Regions from separate parts of the Nonomuraea sp. KM90 genome, predicted to be linked through region 2. Evidence: riboswitches for the same ligand, from Rfam matches in the RefSeq annotation. Region 2 holds a riboswitch; the other holds the start of a gene.
The links. A riboswitch is a leader RNA that binds a small molecule or an ion and turns the genes downstream of it on or off. The one in region 2 is predicted to bind S-adenosylmethionine.
Positions count from the first base shown of each region.

Region 1: it holds a riboswitch for S-adenosylmethionine, as region 2 does, so the genes downstream of both, thrC (threonine synthase) here and ACTWPW_RS25645 (aminotransferase class V-fold PLP-dependent enzyme) in region 2, are expected to answer to the same signal.

Region 1 covers NZ_JBQQCB010000110.1:26,388-35,316, forward strand. The annotation lists gene ACTWPW_RS50480 (S8 family serine peptidase) at 1-335, opposite strand, end outside; gene ACTWPW_RS50485 (hypothetical protein) at 332-892, opposite strand; gene ACTWPW_RS50490 (DUF3263 domain-containing protein) at 1,286-1,585, shown strand; gene otsB (trehalose-phosphatase) at 1,625-2,395, shown strand; gene ACTWPW_RS50500 (hypothetical protein) at 2,431-3,018, shown strand; gene ACTWPW_RS50505 (MFS transporter) at 2,996-4,159, opposite strand; gene ACTWPW_RS50510 (alpha,alpha-trehalose-phosphate synthase (UDP-forming)) at 4,218-5,642, opposite strand; gene ACTWPW_RS50515 (RNA polymerase sigma factor) at 5,674-6,228, shown strand; SAM riboswitch class I at 6,308-6,447, shown strand; gene thrC (threonine synthase) at 6,461-7,693, shown strand; gene ACTWPW_RS50525 (MoaD/ThiS family protein) at 7,718-7,993, shown strand; gene ACTWPW_RS50530 (cold-shock protein) at 8,238-8,438, shown strand; partial or broken gene groEL (chaperonin GroEL) at 8,766-8,929, shown strand, end outside.
Region 2 covers NZ_JBQQCB010000026.1:18,684-27,612, forward strand. The annotation lists gene ACTWPW_RS25630 (SAM-dependent methyltransferase) at 101-1,063, shown strand; gene ACTWPW_RS25635 (cytochrome P450) at 1,147-2,340, opposite strand; gene ACTWPW_RS25640 (TerC family protein) at 2,340-3,083, opposite strand; SAM riboswitch class IV at 3,199-3,314, shown strand; gene ACTWPW_RS25645 (aminotransferase class V-fold PLP-dependent enzyme) at 3,359-4,645, shown strand; gene ACTWPW_RS25650 (DoxX family protein) at 4,649-5,302, opposite strand; gene ACTWPW_RS25655 (NADH-quinone oxidoreductase subunit D) at 5,425-6,570, shown strand; gene ACTWPW_RS25660 (acyltransferase family protein) at 6,567-7,703, shown strand; gene ACTWPW_RS25665 (hypothetical protein) at 7,696-7,881, shown strand; gene ACTWPW_RS25670 (DUF3180 domain-containing protein) at 7,892-8,353, opposite strand; gene folK (2-amino-4-hydroxy-6-hydroxymethyldihydropteridine diphosphokinase) at 8,350-8,853, opposite strand; gene folB (dihydroneopterin aldolase) at 8,850-8,929, opposite strand, start outside.

The sequences.
Region 1 (8,929 bases), on a different contig from region 2:
CCCCGGTGGCCGTCGCCGTGCCCGCGACCGGCGATCAGGCTGGCCATGGCGGTCCCGTGCGGCCCCCACAGCCCCCTGCCGGCGCCCGTCAGGTCGGGGCCCTGCACGACGGCGCCGGCCAGGTCGGGGTGGTGGCCGTTCACGCCGGTGTCGAGCACGGCCACCAGCACGCCCTCGCCCCTGCTCGACCGCCACGCCTCGGGCAGGCGCAGCGCGCCGAGCTGCCACTGCCCGGCCCGCGCGGCCTCGCCCACGTCGTCGGAGTGCGCGGTGGGGGCCGCCGCGATCCCGGCCGCCAGCCCGGCCAGCAGGACCGGGAGGAGGAGCCGCCTCATCCGGTCAGTGCCCGGTGTAGCGTCGCCGCGAGCTGCCGGGCGGCGTCGCGCAGCCGCGGCACGACGCGGTCGCCCGGCTGGTACGCCCGCCCGTCCGCGTATCCGGCGGCCGTCGCCACCACGTAGTGCTCCCCGGACCCGACCACCACGCCGGTGAAGTACTGCCGGTCGCCGAACCACGCGGCCGGCCCGCCGGGGAAGGCCACGGGCCGCACGGTCTCGGGTCGCACGGTCTCGGGTCGCACGGTCTCGGGTCGCACGGTTCCAGGTCGCACGGTCTCGGGCGGCGCCGTCGCGGCGGGACCGGCGCCCCGCGGGCCGGCCCCGAGCGCGGTGAGCGCCGGCCGGTCGAGCACGGCGATGCCCACCGTGACGACGAAGGTCTGCGTGCTGTCGGCGTAGGTGGCGCGCAGGGCGGTGCGGCAGCCCGGGCGCACGGCGGCGGGCTGGAAGGCGGCCCGGCAAGGCGCCTCGGGGGCCACCCCGGCCAGCTCGTACGTGACCCGGGCCCCGGAAGGGCTGAGCCCCGGCACCGTGCCGGGGAAGACCTGAGCCACCGGCCACGCCTGCCAGCGCTCTGAGACGGGCGGCGCCGGCACGGGCCAGACCGCGGACAATATGGAGATCAGTGCAACGGACAGGTGGTACACGTCGGACCTCGGGCGGGAGGGGAGGGGCCGCCGATTCTGCTCGTGCATTGTGACACGCGAGCGCCCGCTCAACCCGACGCTTCGGTAAACAGACCGATACGCGGAGTAGTTCCGATCTGTCGGCTTTTAGGCAATAAAGTGAAAGAAAGTCGGATGTCAGGCTGCTGAACAGCCGGGGTGGAACACGCCGCCAGGCGCGTCTCTCATTCCGCCGTGAACAGCCGCACTCCGCACATTACGATGGCCACGGGCCGCGTGCGTGCGACGTGATCGTCGCCCGCCCCTTTCGAGGAGGACACCATGGGAGCACCGCTCAGCGGTGACAATGCTGCCCAGGACCCGTCCCGCCAACCACTCTCAGACCGCGATCACGAGCTCCTCGCCTTCGAGCGCCAATGGTGGCGCTACGCGGGCGCGAAGGAGCAGGCCATCAAGGAGACCTTCGGGATCTCCGCCACGCGCTACTACCAGTTGCTCGGCGAGCTGATCGACCGGCCGGAGGCTCTCGAGCAGGACCCCATGCTGGTCAAGCGGCTGCGCAGATTACGGTCCACCCGCCAGCGCGAGCGCGCCGCCAGAAGGCTTGGCATGCGTCCCTGACCGGCTGGGTACGGCAGCCGCGTGAGGAACATCCCTGGAATGGAAGCGATCTTGAGCGATCCGGCCGGCGCCGTGATCGGGCTCGACTTCGACGGCACGCTGTCGCCGATCGTGCCCGACCCCGCCGCCGCCGTGATCCACCCGAAGGCGCCCGAAGTTCTCGCCGACCTGGGCGCCCGCGTCCTCGCGGTGGCCATCGTGACCGGCAGGCCCGCGGCCACCGCACTGGAGCTCGGACCGGGCCTGGCCGACGTGCCGGGGCTGGTCGTGCTCGGCCACTACGGCTTCGAACGCTGGGAGGACGGGCGGATCTCCGCGCCCCCGCCCCCGCCGGGCGTGCCGCGGGCCGAGGCGGAGCTGCCGCTGCTGCTCGACTCGCTCGGGCTGGCGGGCGTGCGCGTCGAGGACAAGGCCAGGGCCGTGGCCGTGCACACCAGGCGCAGCCCCGACCCCGAGGGCGCGCTGGACGTCCTGCGCGAGCCGCTGGCCAAGCTGGCGGAGAAGCACGGGCTGGTGGTCGAGCCCGGGCGCATGGTGCTGGAGCTGAGGCCACCGGGCATGGACAAGGGGCACGCGCTGAGCCTGTTCCTGGCGGAGCGGGCCGCCCGGTCGGTGATGTTCGTCGGTGACGACCTGGGAGATCTGGCGGCGTTCGACGCCGTACGCGCATCCGGGCTGCCGGGCGTGACCGTGTGCAGCGGCTCCGCCGAGGTGACCGCCCTGGCCGAGCGGGCCGACATCGTGGTGGACGGTCCCGAGGGGGTCGTGGCGCTGCTGGGTGAGCTGGCGTCGGCGTTCAGCCGTTCGTGACTGGTCTGCAAGTCGCGATCTCTAGGGTCGGGCGCATGCACAAGCGTCACTCTGCCCTTCTCGCCGCCGCGGGTGTCGCCGCGGCCACCCTCCTCGCCACCGCCCTGCCCGCGAGCGCCGCTCCCGCCCAGCAGCTCAAGCTGCGCAACGGCCTGACCCTCTACATCCCGATCCAGTGGAAGGTGTACGGCACCGGCACCGACGCGGTCCAGGTCGTCACCGGCAAGTGCGGCAAGGCGCAGGGATGGGGCACGCCCGAGTGCGACGCCTTCTACGTCTTCGGTCCCAAATACATCAAGCAGGGCGCCGAGGGCTTCAATCCCTACACCGGCAAGCGCCCCTTCTACACGGCGACGGACGTGCAACCCTGCCCCTTCAACCGGAAGTGGTACGAGCTCATCGGCCCGAAGGTGACGAGGGGCCTGCGCCAGGTCGGGCCGGGACACAAGGCCGCCTACAACGCCTGGAAGTCCACCTGCGTCTCCTACTCCGACGCCGGGACCAAGGTGCGGACCCACTTCACCCAGCGCGAGTGGTATCTGCCGCAGAGCAGGATCCTGGTGGTCGACCAGTGGAACACGCCGGGCCTGGCCGACACGCTCAAGCACGCCGACTGGAACTGAGCACCCCGGCGACCGCCAGGCCGATGAGCACCGGCACCATCAGGAACGCGGTCCTGGTGCCGAAGCCGTCGGCGAGGGCGCCGAGCGCCAGCGGACCGACGGCCATGGCGGCGCCCGCCCAGATGGGCGAGGCCGCCGCCGCCAGGTCCGCCCGGTCGCCGGAGCCGGCGATCAGCGCGGACAGCGCCAGTGGGAAGTGCAGGGCGGCGCCGAGCCCGCAGACCACGAGCCCGGCGTAGGACAGCACCGGCTGGGTGCTCAGCCAGAACAGCAGCCAGCCCGCGAACGTCACCGCCAGCGCCCCCGCGAACAGCGGCGTGGGCGGCAGGCGCAGCGCCAGACGCGCCCCGGCGAACCTGCCCGCCGCCAGCCCCGCCACGAACGCCGTCAGCCCGGTGGCCGCCGTGGCCGCGCTCAGCCCCGTACGGTCGGCGAACAGGTCGGCGGCAAACAGGTTGAAGCTGAACTCCAGCGCCACACAGCAGAAGAGCACCAGGCCCGCCAGGTGGAAGCGCCAGCCGGGCCGGGCGACGGCCTCCGTGCCCGCGCCGGGGCCCGCGGCCCGCCGGTCGGGCCAGACCCGGCCCATGGCCAGCGCGAGCAGCACGCTGGCGACCGGCGTGAGCAGCAGCGCGGCCCGCCAGCCGAGCGCTGTCTGGGCGACCACGCTGAGCCCGAACGTCATCCCCATGCCCACGAGCACGCCGACCGCGTTGGCCTCGCTGATCGCCGCGGGCCCGGCCGGGCCGTGGTGGTCGCTGAGCGCCGCCATGGACGTGTAGAGCAGGATCGAGCTGAAGCCGCCGGCCACGCCGTAGCCGAGCAGGGTCAGGGCCAGGGCGTCGGTGGGCAGGACCACGAGCAGGCCGGCGTTCATCCCGGCCAGGCCGATCCAGCTGGTCGCGCGCCGGCCGAACCTGCGGGTCAGCAGGGGGAGCAGGAGCCCGGCCGCGATCGTGCCCAGGGCCATGGAGGTGCCGTGCAGGCCGGCCACGGTGGCCGACGTGCGCTGGTCGGCGCGCAGGAGCGGCAGGGCGGCGCTCAGGCCGTACAGGTAGGTGGCGAACGTGCTGAGCAGCAGGTAGACGAGCCAGGTCGGGCGGTCTCTGATCAGTCGGACGGGCGGTAAGACCGTGGTCACCCGGCAGCCTCCCGCGGGACAGAGGGACGCGGTCGCGCTCCCATGCTAGGCGAGAGCGTCAGGCGAGCGCGTCGAGCTGGGCGGCGAGCCATTTCTGCGGCGGCAGCGCGGTCGCGGCGGCGTGCAGCTTGTCGCGGCGCATGCGCCGCTCGTCCTCGGGCATGACCAGCGCGTCGTGCAGCGCGACGGCCGTGCCGCTGATGTCGTACGGGTTGACCATGAGGGCGTGCGGGCCCAGCTCGGCGGCGGCCCCGGCCTCCCGCGACAGCACCAGCGCGCACCGCTCCGACAGGACCGGGCCCTCCTTGGCCACCAGGTTCATCCCGTCGCGGATGGGGTTGACCAGCAGCACGTCGGCCATCCGGTACGCGGCCAGCGAACGCGGGTAGTCGTCGTTGACGTTGAGGATCACCGGGTCCCAGTCCTCGGTGGCGTATTCGGCCTCGATCTCCTGGGCCCGGCGCTGCACCGACGCGGTGTATTCGCGGTATTCGGGCAGGTCGTGCCGGCTGGGATAGGCGAAGGCCAGGTGCACCACCTTGCCGTGCCACTCGGGGTGCGCCGCCAGGAACTCGCGGTAGGCGATCAGGCCGCGGGTGATGTTCTTGGACAGCTCGGTGCGGTCGATGCGGACGATCAGCCGGCGGTCGCCCACCTGCTCCCTGAGCGCGGTCATGTGCGACTCGACGTCGGGCTCGCAGGCCCGCTCCCACAGCGCCGTGCCGTCCACGCCCAGGCTGTGGACGCCGATGCGGGTCGTCCGGCCGTCGTAGGTGATGCTGCGCCCGACGCGGTCGGTCTCCGCGCCGAGCAGCCGCTCGCAGCAGTCCATGAACGCCTGCGCCCACCGGTCGGTGAGGAACCCGGCGTGGTCGGCGCCCAGGATGCCTTCCAGGACCTCGCCGGCCACCTCGTCGGGCAGCAGGGAGAAGTATTCGGGCGGCGCCCACGGCGTGTGGCTGAAGTGGGCGATGCGCAGGTCGGGCCGCTCGGCGCGGAGCATCGCCGGGGTCAGCGTCAGGTGGTAGTCCTGCACCATCACGCGCGCGCCGTGCCCGGCCTCCTCGGCCAGCGCCAGCGCGAACGCGCCGTTGTAGTCGCGGTAGGACTCCCACTCGCGCGCGAACCTCGTGCCGAAGTTGGGCGAGTTGGGGATGTCGTAGAGCAGGTGGTTGATGAACCACAGGGTGGAGTTGGCCACGGCGTTGTAGGCGCGGTGGAACGTGGCGGGCGGGATGTCCAGCATCCGCAGGGGGCCCGTGTCGTAGCCGGCGTGGTCGATGCGGCCGCCGGAGGCCAGGCGTACGGCACTGCGGTCGCCGTCGGACAGCGCGGCGCAGATCCACAGCACGCCGTCGTCCTTGGCCACTCCCGACAGCCCCGAGACCAGGCCGCCGCCGCCGCGCCTCATGGTCAGCTCGCCGCCGTCGGAGACGGTGAAGGAGACCGGACCTCTGTTCGAGGCCAGCAGGACGCTGTTCATCAAGGCTCCCTTCGATCATAGGATCCCAGCTATGGCGCTTGATGAGCTAACCGAGGAACTCGCCCGCTCCGCCGCTGCTGGAGATCATCGCGCACTTGGCGAGCTCCTGGCGCGGATAGAGCCGGATGTGATGCGACACTGCGCCCGGATCCTGCCTTATCACCAGGACGCCGAGGAGGCCTCGCAAGATACGTTGCTGGCCGTGGCGCGCAACATCGGGCGCTTCGAGGGGCGGGCCAGGTTCAGCACCTGGCTGCACATCGTGACGGCCAACTGCGCGCGGACCACGTACAGGTCGCTCAAGCGGCGGGCGGCCGAGCAGAGCTCGGACGAACTGCCGATGCAGAAGCCCGACGTGCAACGGGTCAGCGTGATCGCGGGCTCGCGGCTCGACCTGCTCGACGCGATGGAGGCGCTGGAGGCCGACAAGCCGGACCTGGCGCAGGCGCTGGTGTTGCGCGATATCGTCCAGCTGGACTACAACGAGGTGGCCGAGCAGCTCGGCATCCCGCTGGGCACCGCCAAGTCACGCATCCACCAGGCCCGCAAATACGTTCAGGGCGTGCTGGGTGAGGACTATCGCTGAGACCACCCGTCTCGCATGGTGAGACGGGTGGTAATTTCGGCCACTTAAGCGGGTAGAGTCCTTTTCAACAACTGCATATTGCTCATCCAGAGGGGTGGAGGGACCGGCCCTGCGAAGCCCCGGCAACCCTCCCGGTTTCGACTCGCGACCTGCGAGGCCGACCGGGACAAGGTGCCAATTCCGGTTCGCGGTCAAGGTGGCCGTGGGCGAAGATGAGGGAAGGCCTCGCTTCATGTCGCTTGACTTTGGTCCCGCCGAAGCTCTGTCCTGCCGCGAGTGCGGCGCGCGTTACCCGCTGGGTCCCAGCTTCGCCTGCCAGGAGTGTTTCGGGCCGCTCGAGGCGGCCTACTCCTTCGGCGACGTGACCCGCGCGGACATCGAGTCGGGTCCGGCCAACATCTGGCGTTACCGTTCACTGCTCCCCGTGCCGGCCGACGTGGCCACCAAGCCGAATATGAACCCCGGCTGGACCAAATTGGTCAAGGCCGGAAACCTCGGGCGGGTGCTCGGCATCAAGTCCCTTTACGTGAAGGACGACTCGGGAAACCCCACCCACTCCTTCAAGGACCGGGTGGTCGCCATGGCCGTCGAGGCGGCCCGCAACTTCGGCTTCCACACGCTTTCCTGCTCCTCCACGGGCAACCTCGCGGGCGCGGTCACCGCCGCCGCGGCGCGGGCGGGGCTCGACGCGTGCGTGTTCATCCCGGCCAACCTCGAGCAGGCCAAGATCGCCATGGCCCGCGTGTTCGGCGGGAAGCTGATCGGGATCGAGGGCACCTACGACGACGTCAACAGGTTCTGCTCCGAGCTGATCGGCGACCCCCTGGGTGACAAGTGGGGCTTCACCAACATCAACCTGCGGCCTTACTACGCCGAGGGCTCCAAGACGCTCGCGTACGAGATCGCCGAGCAGCTCGGCTGGCGCCTGCCCGAGCAGATCATCATTCCCATCGCGTCCGGCTCGCAGCTCACGAAGATCGACAAGGGCTTCAAGGAGCTGGTCGCGCTGGGCCTGGTGGAGGACACGCCCTACAAGATCTTCGGCGCTCAGGCCGCCGGGTGCTCGCCCGTGTCCACGGCGTTCAAGGCCGGGCACGACGTCGTGCAGCCGGTCAAGCCCAACACCATCGCCAAGTCGCTGGCCATCGGCAACCCCGCCGACGGGCCGTACGTGCTGGACATCGCGCGGCGCACCGGAGGGGGCGTCGAGGACGTCACGGACCCGGAGATCGTGGCCGCGATCAAGCTCCTGGCCTCGACAGAGGGCATCTTCGCCGAGACCGCCGGCGGGGTGACCGTGGGCGTGCTGAAGAAGCTCACCGAGAGCGGCCGGCTCGACCCCGAGGCCGAGACCGTGGTGCTGAACACCGGTGACGGGCTCAAGACGCTCGACGCGATCAGCGACGACGCCACGCCCACGGCCGTGATCCGGCCCTCTCTCGACGCGTTCCGCGCGACTGTCTGACAATCAGGAAAGGCGACTTTAACCATGAGCGTTTCTGTGCGGATTCCCACCATTCTGCGCACGTACACCGGGGGTAACGCCGAGGTGAGTGGCGAGGGTGCGACTCTTCGTGACGTGCTCGCCAAGCTGGACTCTGACTACCCGGGGATCGGCGCGAGAATTCTGGATGAATCGGGCAAGATTCGTCGTTTCGTCAACGTTTACGTTGGGGAAGAGGACGTCCGATTCGCCGAGGGTCTCGACACTCCCGCACCAGAAGGCACTCAGATCTCCATCATCCCGGCGGTTGCCGGCGGCTGAGTCCCGCGGAGCACACTCTTGAAGGCGCCCCTAGTGGGCGCCTTCTGCTTTTCCTGGGGTAATTCAACGTTGAAGGGTCTTCGCTGCGAAGAAATACGCGATTTGCAGATTGACTCTGTTGCCAAACCCCTTGCCACAGGTATGGTCGAGGGCGATCGTCTGGCTGATTTTCCGTTAAGTCATGCGATTACAGGTCCCGCGGAGGAATGGGCGAGATCTGGGAGACCAGTAAGAGGAGTCGGAAGTGGCGCAGGGCACCGTCAAGTGGTTCAACGCGGACAAGGGCTACGGCTTCATCGCGGTAGACGGTGGTAAGGATGTATTCGTCCATTACTCAGCGATCATGATGGACGGGTACCGATCTCTCGAACAGGGGCAGCGCGTCGAGTTCGAGATCACGCAGGGCCAGAAGGGACCGCAGGCGGAGTCTGTCCGCGCGGTCTGATTTTCATCACTGGTATGCACCGGGCGGGATCGCACGGCAGCGCAGTCCGTGCGAACCGTCACCTCTCTTTCGCCGACTCGCGTGCGGCGAGCCGCTCCGGGCGGCTCGCCGTACCGACGCACTGACCTGGGCGGGAGTAGGGGGGCAGGGGGCGTTCGCTTGCACTCGGCAGGGTAGAGTGCTAAACAGTTCGTTGGCACTCTGTGCAGCAGAGTGCCAACTCGGATCGAGACGATGGGGTCTGCCGAACGGAGATGCGGACCCATGCCGTCGCGGGCGTCGGCTCGGTCCACGACAAGCCACCCTGCATCTGGGAGGTCTAGCCTTATGGCAGCCAAGATGATCGCGTTTGACGAGGACGCCCGGCGCGGTCTCGAGCGCGGTATGAACCAGCTCGCCGACGCCGTCAAGGTGACCTTGGGTCCCAAGGGGCGCAACGTCGTGCTGGAGAAGAAGTGGGGCGCTCCCACGATCACCAACGACGGTGTTTC
Region 2 (8,929 bases):
TCACTCGATGACAATGGGTAAACGTTATCGCAAGTTGGCGACGTTGAGTAGTCATTCGATGACGATGCGTATCATCGGCCAGTCATGAGATAGTCCAGACATGTGGCTCACCTGGCGCGTCGCAACGGAGCGCGCGCTGTACGGCGAGGAGGGCTTCTACCTCCGCGAACGCCCGTCAGGCCACTTCCGCACCTCGGTCAGCGCCTCGGCGGCCTTCGCCGGGGCGGTGGTGGCGCTGCTGGCGGAAGTGGACGCCGAACTGGGCGAACCCGACGTGCTCGACCTGGTGGACATCGGCGCGGGGGAGGGCGTGCTGGTCACCCAGGTGCTCGACGCCGCCGAGCCACGGCTGCGCGACCGGCTGCGCGTCACGGCCGTGGACCTGTCCCCCCGGCCGGAGGGGCTGCCCGAGCGGGTCGAGTGGTCCAGCAGCCTGCCCTCCGACATCACCGGGCTGGCCATCGCCAACGAGTGGCTGGACAACGTGCCGCTCGACGTGGTGGAGCAGACTCCCGACGGGCCGCGGCTCGTCATGGTCGACGTGCACACGGGCGAGGAGCGGCTCGGCGGGCCGCTGCGACCGGCCGACCGCGCCTGGCTCGAGCGGTGGTGGCCGCTGACCCGCGTGGGGGCGCGCGCGGAGATCGGCCGCCCCCGCGACGAGGCGTGGGCCTCGGTCCTCGTCCGCCTCACCAGCGGCCGGGCGATCGCCATCGATTATGCACACCCTGTGGACAACCGGCCGCTGCACGGAACGCTGACCGGATACCGCGACGGGGCGGTCGTCGCCCCCGTACCCGACGGGACCTGCGACATCACGGCTCACGTCGCGCTCGACGCGTGCGCGGAGGCCGGGCGGCGGGCCGGCGCGATATCCACAACCTTGTCCACACAGCGCGCGGCGCTGCGGGACCTGGGGCTCACCGGCACGCGTCCGCCGCTCGACCTGGCCCGCACCGATCCGCGCGGCTACCTCCGGGCCCTGGCGAGGGCCTCGGAGGAGGGCGAGCTGATCGACGCGTCGGGGCTCGGCGGCTTCGGCTGGCTCAGCCAGCGCCGCTGAGCTCCGCCTCGGCCGGCGCCGCTGAGCTCCGCCTCGGCCGGCGCCGCTGAGCTCCGCCTCGGCCGGCGCCGCTGAGCTCCGTCTCAGGCGGTGGCGCTGAGCTCCAGGGATTCGAGTCCGCGGATGATGTAACCGGGCTTCCAGGCCGGCTCCTGCCGCAGCTCCAGCTTGGGGGCCCGGTCCAGCAGCGCGCCGAACGACTCCACCAGCTCGATGCGGGCCAGCGGCGCGCCCAGGCAGAAGTGGATCCCGGCGCCGAAGGAGATGTGCGGGTTGTCGGCGCGGCCCACGTCGAGCCGGTCCGGGTCCTCGAACACCGCCGGGTCCCGGTTAGCCGAGCCGAACAGCAGCGCCACCTCCGAGCCGCGCGGGATCCGTACGCCGTGGACCTCGATGTCCTCCAGCACCCAGCGCTCGAACATCTGCAGCGGCGTGTCCCAGCGCATCAGCTCCTCGACGGCCGTGGGCAGCAGCGAGCGGTCCTCGCGCAGCCGGGCCAGCTCGCCGGGGTTCCTGAACAGCGACCACCAGCCGTTGCCCGTCACGTTCACGGTGGCCTCGTGGCCGGCGTTGAGCAGCAGGACGCAGGTGCCGACCAGCTCGTCGTCGGTCAGCTCGTCGATCTGGGCGAGGGCGCTGATGAGGTCGTCGCCGGGGTCGGCCCGGCGCTCGGCGGCCAGGGACTTGAGGTAGCCGGCGAACTCCGACGCCGCGCGTACCGCGGTGTGCTGGGCCTCGGGGGCGGGGTTGAGCTCGTACATGCCGCAGATGTCGGCCGACCAGGGGCGCAGCAGGTGGCGGTCCTGGTCGGGGATGCCGAGCATCTCCGCGATCACGGTGACCGGGAGCGGCTCGGCGACCTCGGCGATCAGGTCGCCGCCGCCCTTGTCCACGTACGCGTCCACCAGGCCCCCGGCGATGGCCCGGACCCGGGGGCGCAGCGACTCGACCATGCGCGGCGTGAACGCCCTGGAGACCAGCCGGCGCAGCCTGGTGTGCACCGGCGGCTCCACGTCGAGCATGCCCGCCCTGATCACCCGCCAGAACGGCTCCTGGAACTCCGGCTCCGGCTCCCTGCCGAACTCCTCGTGGGTGGCCACGTGCAGGTAGGAACGGCCCAGCCGGCGGTCTCTGAGCAGCGTGTTCACGTCGGCGTGCCGCGCGATGAGCCACTGGCCCGTCGGCTCGAAGTAGCTGACGGGCGCCTCGCGTCTCAGCTGGTCATAGACCCGGTACGGGTAAGCGACAAAATCCGGATTCCAAGGATCAAAGCCCACTATTGCATCTTAGGAGCGGGGTCCTCCTGCTTCGCATGCCTGCCGCGCATCCGGATGTTGAGCAGCTCCACGATGACCGAGAACGCCATCGCGAAGTAGATGTAGCCCTTGGGGATGTGCTGGTCGAGACCCTCGGCGACGAGCACCACGCCGATCAGCACCAGGAACGCCAGCGCCAGCATCTTGATGCTCGGGTGCGCGTCCACGAACCGGCTGATGGGCCCGGAGGCGAACAACATCACCAGCACCGCCACCACGACGGCCGCGATCATCACGCCGAGCTCGTCCACCATGCCGACGGCGGTGATGACGGAGTCCAGCGAGAACACGATGTCCAGGATCATGATCTGCACGATCACCGAGGTGAAGGAGATGGCGGCGGCCTGCTTGCCGTCCTTGCCGGGGCCGGGCTCCATGCTGTGGTGGATCTCGGTGACGCTCTTGCCCAGCAGGAACAGGCCGCCGAGCAGCAGGATCAGATCGCGTCCCGATATCTCCTGGCCGAGGACCGTGAACAGCGGCTCGGTGAGCTGGACCACCCATGACAGGCCGAGCAGCAGGAGCAGGCGGCTGATCAGGGCCGCGGCCAGACCGAGCACGCGGGCCCGGTCCCGTTGTTCCGGTGGGAGTTTCCCGGCCAGGATGGAGATGAAGATGATGTTGTCGATCCCCAGCACGATCTCCAGGGCGACCAGGGTGAAGAAGCCGATCCAGATCTGTGGGTCGGCCACCCATTCCAGCATCTGCGTACCTCCATGACTCATGGCTGACGGGGGTTTCCGGTAGCAACGAGTCAGGGGCCGGATTAGTTCGCGGCTTGCGATTCCTACCCTGGTGTCGGTTATAGTGCCGAACGTAGGTCATGAGTGCCAGCGACAAGCCCCGGCTAGCTGGCCGGCAACCCTCGCGTCCGCGGCGGGGTGCCCCGGGTGAAGACCTGGTCCGTCACGAGGTGTGGCGGGCAAGCGCGGGCTCCGTGGCTGCTCCCAGGGGTCCGACGACCCTGAGGAGGTTCGCCGTGTCCACTCTGACGATCTTCAGCTCCACCCCTGCCGCCGGGACGACGGCTCCCCCGGCCGCCACCGGCCGGACCATCCCCGCCGTGCTCGGCGCCGACCTCGAGGTGCCGGTCAAGGGCGGCCGGCTGGTGGGGTACGCCAACCTGGACTACGCCGCCAGCGCCCCCTGTCTGGAGCCGGTCAGCGCCGCCGTCGCCGCCGCGCTCCCGGCCTACTCCAGCGTCCACCGCGGCGCCGGCTACGCCTCGCAGCTCACCACCGCCAGGTACGAGCAGGCCCGCCACACGGTCAGGGCGTTCGTCGGCGCCCGCCCGGACGACGCCGTGATCTTCACCCGCAACACCACCGACGCCACGAACCTGCTGGCCGGCTGCCTGCCTGCCGGGACCACCACCGTGGTCTTCGACACCGAGCACCACGCCTCCCTGCTGCCCTGGCAGCGGTCCGTCCGGCTGGCGCCGCCCGCCTTCCCCGGCGAGGCCGTGCGCGCCGCCGACGAGGCGCTGGCCGGGATCGACGGGCCGAAGCTGCTCGTGGTCACCGCCGCCTCGAACGTCACCGGCGAGCTGTGGCCGATCGCCGCCCTGGCCCACATCGCGCACCGCCACGGGGCCCGCATCCTGGTGGACGCGGCGCAGCTGGTGCCGCACCGGCGGCTCAACCTCACCGCGCTCGACCTGGACTACGTGGCCTTCTCGGGGCACAAGCTGTACGCGCCCTTCGGTGCCGGCGTGCTGGTCGGGCGGCGGGACTGGCTGGCCGACGGGGAGCCGTACCTCAAGGGCGGGGGTGCGGTTCGCTCGGTCGGGGAGAGCGCCGAGTGGCACGACGACCCGGAGCCGCGCCACGAGGCGGGCACCCCGAACGTGCTGGGCGCCATCGCCCTGGCCGCCGCCTGCGACGCGCTGACCGCCACCGGCTGGACGGCCCTGGTGCGCGAGGAGGAGCGGCTGATCGCCCGGCTGCGCTCGGGGCTGGCCTCGATCGACGGCGTGCGGGAGCTGTCGCTGTGGGGGGACGATCACCCGCGGGTCGGCATCGTGTCGTTCACCGCGGACGGCTACTCGGCCCGTGAGGTGGCCGAGGTGCTGTCCAGCGAGTACGGCATCGGGGTGCGCGACGGCAAGTTCTGCGCGCATCCCTTTGTCCGGCACCTGCTGGGTACGGCCGACGGCGGGTGCGAGGACGACACGGCCTCCGCGGTGCGGGCCTCGATCGGCATCGGCAGCACGCAGGAGCACGTGGACCGGCTGATCGAGGCGGTGCGCGACCTGGTCACCCGCTGACGCTCAGCGGTTCGGCGGCTTGCGGTGCTGCGGCGGCTCGTCCGAGACCAGGGCGTCGATGTCCCTCATGTCCTCGTCGTTGAGCCTGCCGGAGGTGGGTGCGGCCGGCTGCCTGGGCACGTCCGGCTGCTCCCGGGTCGTCTCCGCGGGCGTCGTGGGCCCGCCGACGTGGCCGGTGGGCGTCGTGCCCGTGGTCCTGCCCGGGGTGTAGGCGGCGAGGTCGTCCTCGGCCGCGCGCCGCTCCGAGCGCCGGCGGAACATCGCGTTGAAGATGCCGTCCAGCCCGATCCGGCCGCCGCCCAGCGCCAGGAACAGCAGGCACAGCGCGCCCAGCGCCCCCGGCAGCTCCCAGCCGCCGCCCTCGGTCAGGATGCCCCTGCCCCCGTGCACGAACGCGATCGCGCCGAGCATGTTGAGCAGCAACAGCAGCGCCACCGGGCGCACCAGCAGGCCGAGGATCAGCAGGATGCCGCCCACGGTCTCGACGAACATCGCGTACCCGGCGGCCAGCTCGGGCATCGGGATCTGCATGTCCCTGAAGCCCTGCGTGGTGGCGCCGTGGCCGCTTGCCCACTTCTGCCACCCGTGGGCCACGAAGATCACGCCGGTGGCGATTCGCGCGATCAGTGCCGCCACATCAAAAAGAACTCTCTTCATGGTGATTTCTCCCCCCGTTCCCGATATTCCTCCCCATGTCCGGCTTCGGGATGCATTTCCATACCATGTCTTGACCAACCCCCCTGCTGGATCACCAGCGGCGACGGTGGCAGCATGGCCGTATGACGGAACGTGTGGTCGGAATCGGCGCGGGCGCGAAAGAGCTGGCCACCGAGGACATGATTCTCAACATCGGCCCTCAGCACCCGTCCACGCACGGGGTGCTGCGGCTCCGGCTGACGCTCGACGGCGAGCGCATCGCCACCGCCGAGCCGATCATCGGCTACATGCACCGGGGCGCGGAGAAGCTGTTCGAGGTACGCGACTACCGTCAGATCATCATGCTGGCCAACCGGCACGACTGGCTGTCGGGCTTCGCCAACGAGCTCGGCGTGGTGCTCGCCGCCGAACGCCTGCTGGGCATGGAGCCGCCGGTCAGGGCCGTGTGGGCGCGCACGCTGCTGGCCGAGCTCAACCGGGTGCTCAACCACCTGATGTTCCTCGGCTCCTACCCTCTCGAGCTGGGCGCGATGACGCCGCTGTTCTACTCCTTCAACGAGCGCGAGCGCATCCAGGCCGTCATGGAGGAGATCTCCGGTGGGCGCATGCACTACATGTTCAACCGGGTCGGCGGGCTCAAGGAGGACCTGCCGCTCGGCTGGCTCGACCGGGTGGCCGAGGCCGTCGCGGAGACCCGGCGCCGCGTGCCCGACATCGAGAACCTCATCCTGCACAACGAGATCTTCGTCGCCCGGACCAAGGGGGTGGGGGTGCTGACGCGGGAGCAGATCATGCAGTACGGCGTCAGCGGCCCCGTCTCCCGCGCCTCCGGGGTGGACTTCGACCTGCGCCGCGACGAGCCGTACCTGGCCTATCCCGAGCTGCCGGTGAAGGTCGTCACGCGGAGCGGGGGCGACTGCCACGCCCGGTTCGAGGTCCTGCTCGAACAGCTCAAGGTCTCGCTCGACCTGGCCGAGGCGTGCGTCGAGCGGCTGCGCTCGCTGCCGCCCGGGCCGATCAACCAGCGGCTGCCGAAGGTGCTCAAGGTGCCGGAAGGGCACACGTACGCGTGGACGGAGAACCCGCTCGGCATCAACGGCTACTACCTGGTCTCCAAGGGGGACAAGACGCCGTGGCGGCTCAAGCTGCGCTCGGCCTCCTACAGCAACATCCAGGTGCTGCGCGAGATGCTGCCCGGTCACCTCGTGGCCGACATGGTGGCGATTCTCGGCTCCATGTTCTTCGTGGTGGGTGACATCGACAAGTGAAGGCCGCCGACGCCACCGACCGCGACAAATACGTCGACTGGCTGCGGGCGCTCAGCCTGATCGTCGTGGTGGTGTGGCACTGGGCGTTCACGATCCTGCAGTGGAAGCCGCACGGGCCCGAGCCCACCAGCCCGCTGGGCTTCACCTCGGGTCTGTGGATCCTCACCTGGCTGCTGCAGGTGCTGCCGCTGTTCTTCTACGTCGGCGGGCATGTCCACCTGCTGTCCTGGCGCCGGGCCCAGACGCGCGGCGTGGGCATCGGCTCGTTCGTCTGGCGGCGCATCCGCGCGCTCGCCTTACCGGCGCTGTTCCTGTCCGGGGTGTGGGTCGTCATCGGGGCGGTGGTGACGTACACGTTCGGGGTGGACTGGATGTGGCGGGTGGTGCTGCTGGTGCTCAGCCCGCTGTGGTTCCTCGGCGTCTACCTGGTGCTCATCGCGCTGCTGCCGGTGTCGCTCTGGCTGCACCGGCGCTACGACGTGCTGACCCTGATCTGGCTCGGCGGCGCGGCACTGGTGGTGGACGTGCTGCGCTTCCGGTACGGGATCGACGGGGTGGGCTGGCTCAACATGGTCATCGTCTGGGGGCTGGCGCACCAGGCCGGGTTCTTCTACGACCGGGTGGTGGTCCTGCCCAGGCGCTATGACGTGGCCCTGCTGTGGACGGGGCTGTTCGCGCTGTTCGGGCTGGTCTACTCGGGCATCTACCCCGGCTCGATGGTGGGCGTGCCGGGTGACAAGTGGTCGAACATGGCGCCGCCCACGTTCGTGATCGTGGCGCTGCTGCTGTTCCAGATCGGGCTGGTCGAGGTGCTGCGGCCGGCCATGGAACGCGTGCTGGAGCGCCCGGGCTGGCAGCGGGTCAACGACTTCATCAACCGGTACTCGCTGGCGCTGTTCCTGTTCCACACCACCGGGATGGCCATCTCGCTGGGGCTGTCGTGGTGGTTGTTCGGCAGCCTCGGCGACCGGATCCCGCCGGACGTGGTGTGGTGGCTGGAGCGGCCGATCGCCGTCCTCGGCCCCCTCATCTGCACGGCCCCGGTCATATACCTCTTCGGCCGCCGCCGCACCCCGGTCAGGCAAATGCAGGACAAGGGTGTCGGCGGGTCCATAAGCTCTGAGCATGGCTGACATCGCCTTCCGGGCCAACGCCGAAGACGAGCGGATCATCCGCGCCGCCCTGCGGGAAGGTGAGCGGCCCAGCGACGTCCTGCGCCGCGCATTGCGCCTGCTCCAACGCGAGATGTGGCGCGACCGGCTGACCACCGGCGCCCGCCCGGCCGTCGAAGGGCTGGGCGAGCACAACTAAGAGCTGTTTCTCAGTCCCGCTTCTGGTCGTCCGGCTCCTTGGGGACGCGGCAGGCGTGCTCCAGGTAGAGGGCGGCGCAGATCAGCACGACACAGGACACGAACGACGCCGTAGCGACGAAGAACTCGCCCCGTGGCGTGTCCCGCTCGAGGATCCGGACCGTGTAGAGGGCGAACCCGGCGAACACGCCGCCGAACACCGCCCCCGCGTACGCCGACGCCTTCGCCAGCGCCGCCAGCCGGGCCACGGCCAGCGGCTCCACCGGCTTGGTGCCCGGCTTCCGGTCGATCCTGGCCTTGGTCGCCCAGGCGGTGTAGCCCTCGCCCAAGGCCAGCAGCAGCACCGTGGGGATCGCGGTCCACGGCATGAGGGGCAGCTCGGAGTAGAACGGGCTGATCGCCGCCATCGTGAGCAGGGCCACGACGACGACGATGCCGACCAGGTGGCCGGGGTGGGTGGGCTTCAGCTTCAATCGGGCCTCTGCAGCTTCAGGTCTTCGCGCAGGCGTACACCTTGCCTGTCGACCCCCTCCAGCAGCTCCGCCACCCGGCCGTGGCCGGGCAACCGGCCCTCGGGGTCGGCCTTCGACCAGGGCACGAGCACGAACGCGCGCTCGTGTGCCCGCGGGTGCGGCAACGTGAGGTCGGGGTCGTGGCAGACGGTCTCGCCCACGACGATCAGGTCGAGGTCGAGCGTGCGCGGCCCCCAGCGCTCCGCGCGTACGCGGCCGAAGGCGTTCTCCACGCCCTGCGCCCGCTCCAGCAACGTGCGCGGCTCCAGCGTGGTCTCCGCGATCACGATCGCGTTGAGGTACGGGCGCTGCCCGCCGGGCCCCCCGACGGGGTCGGTCTCGTAGACGGGCGACGCCTTGACGAACTCCAGCCCGGGGGCGTCGAACAGCGTGTCCACGGCACCCTGCAACGTCTGGAACCGGTGTCCCAGGTTGCTGCCGAGAGAGAGCACGACCTTCATGCGCGGCTCCGCTCGATGGTCACGATCACGTCGTCGAACGGCAACGGGATCGGCGCCGCCGGTTTGTGCACGCTCA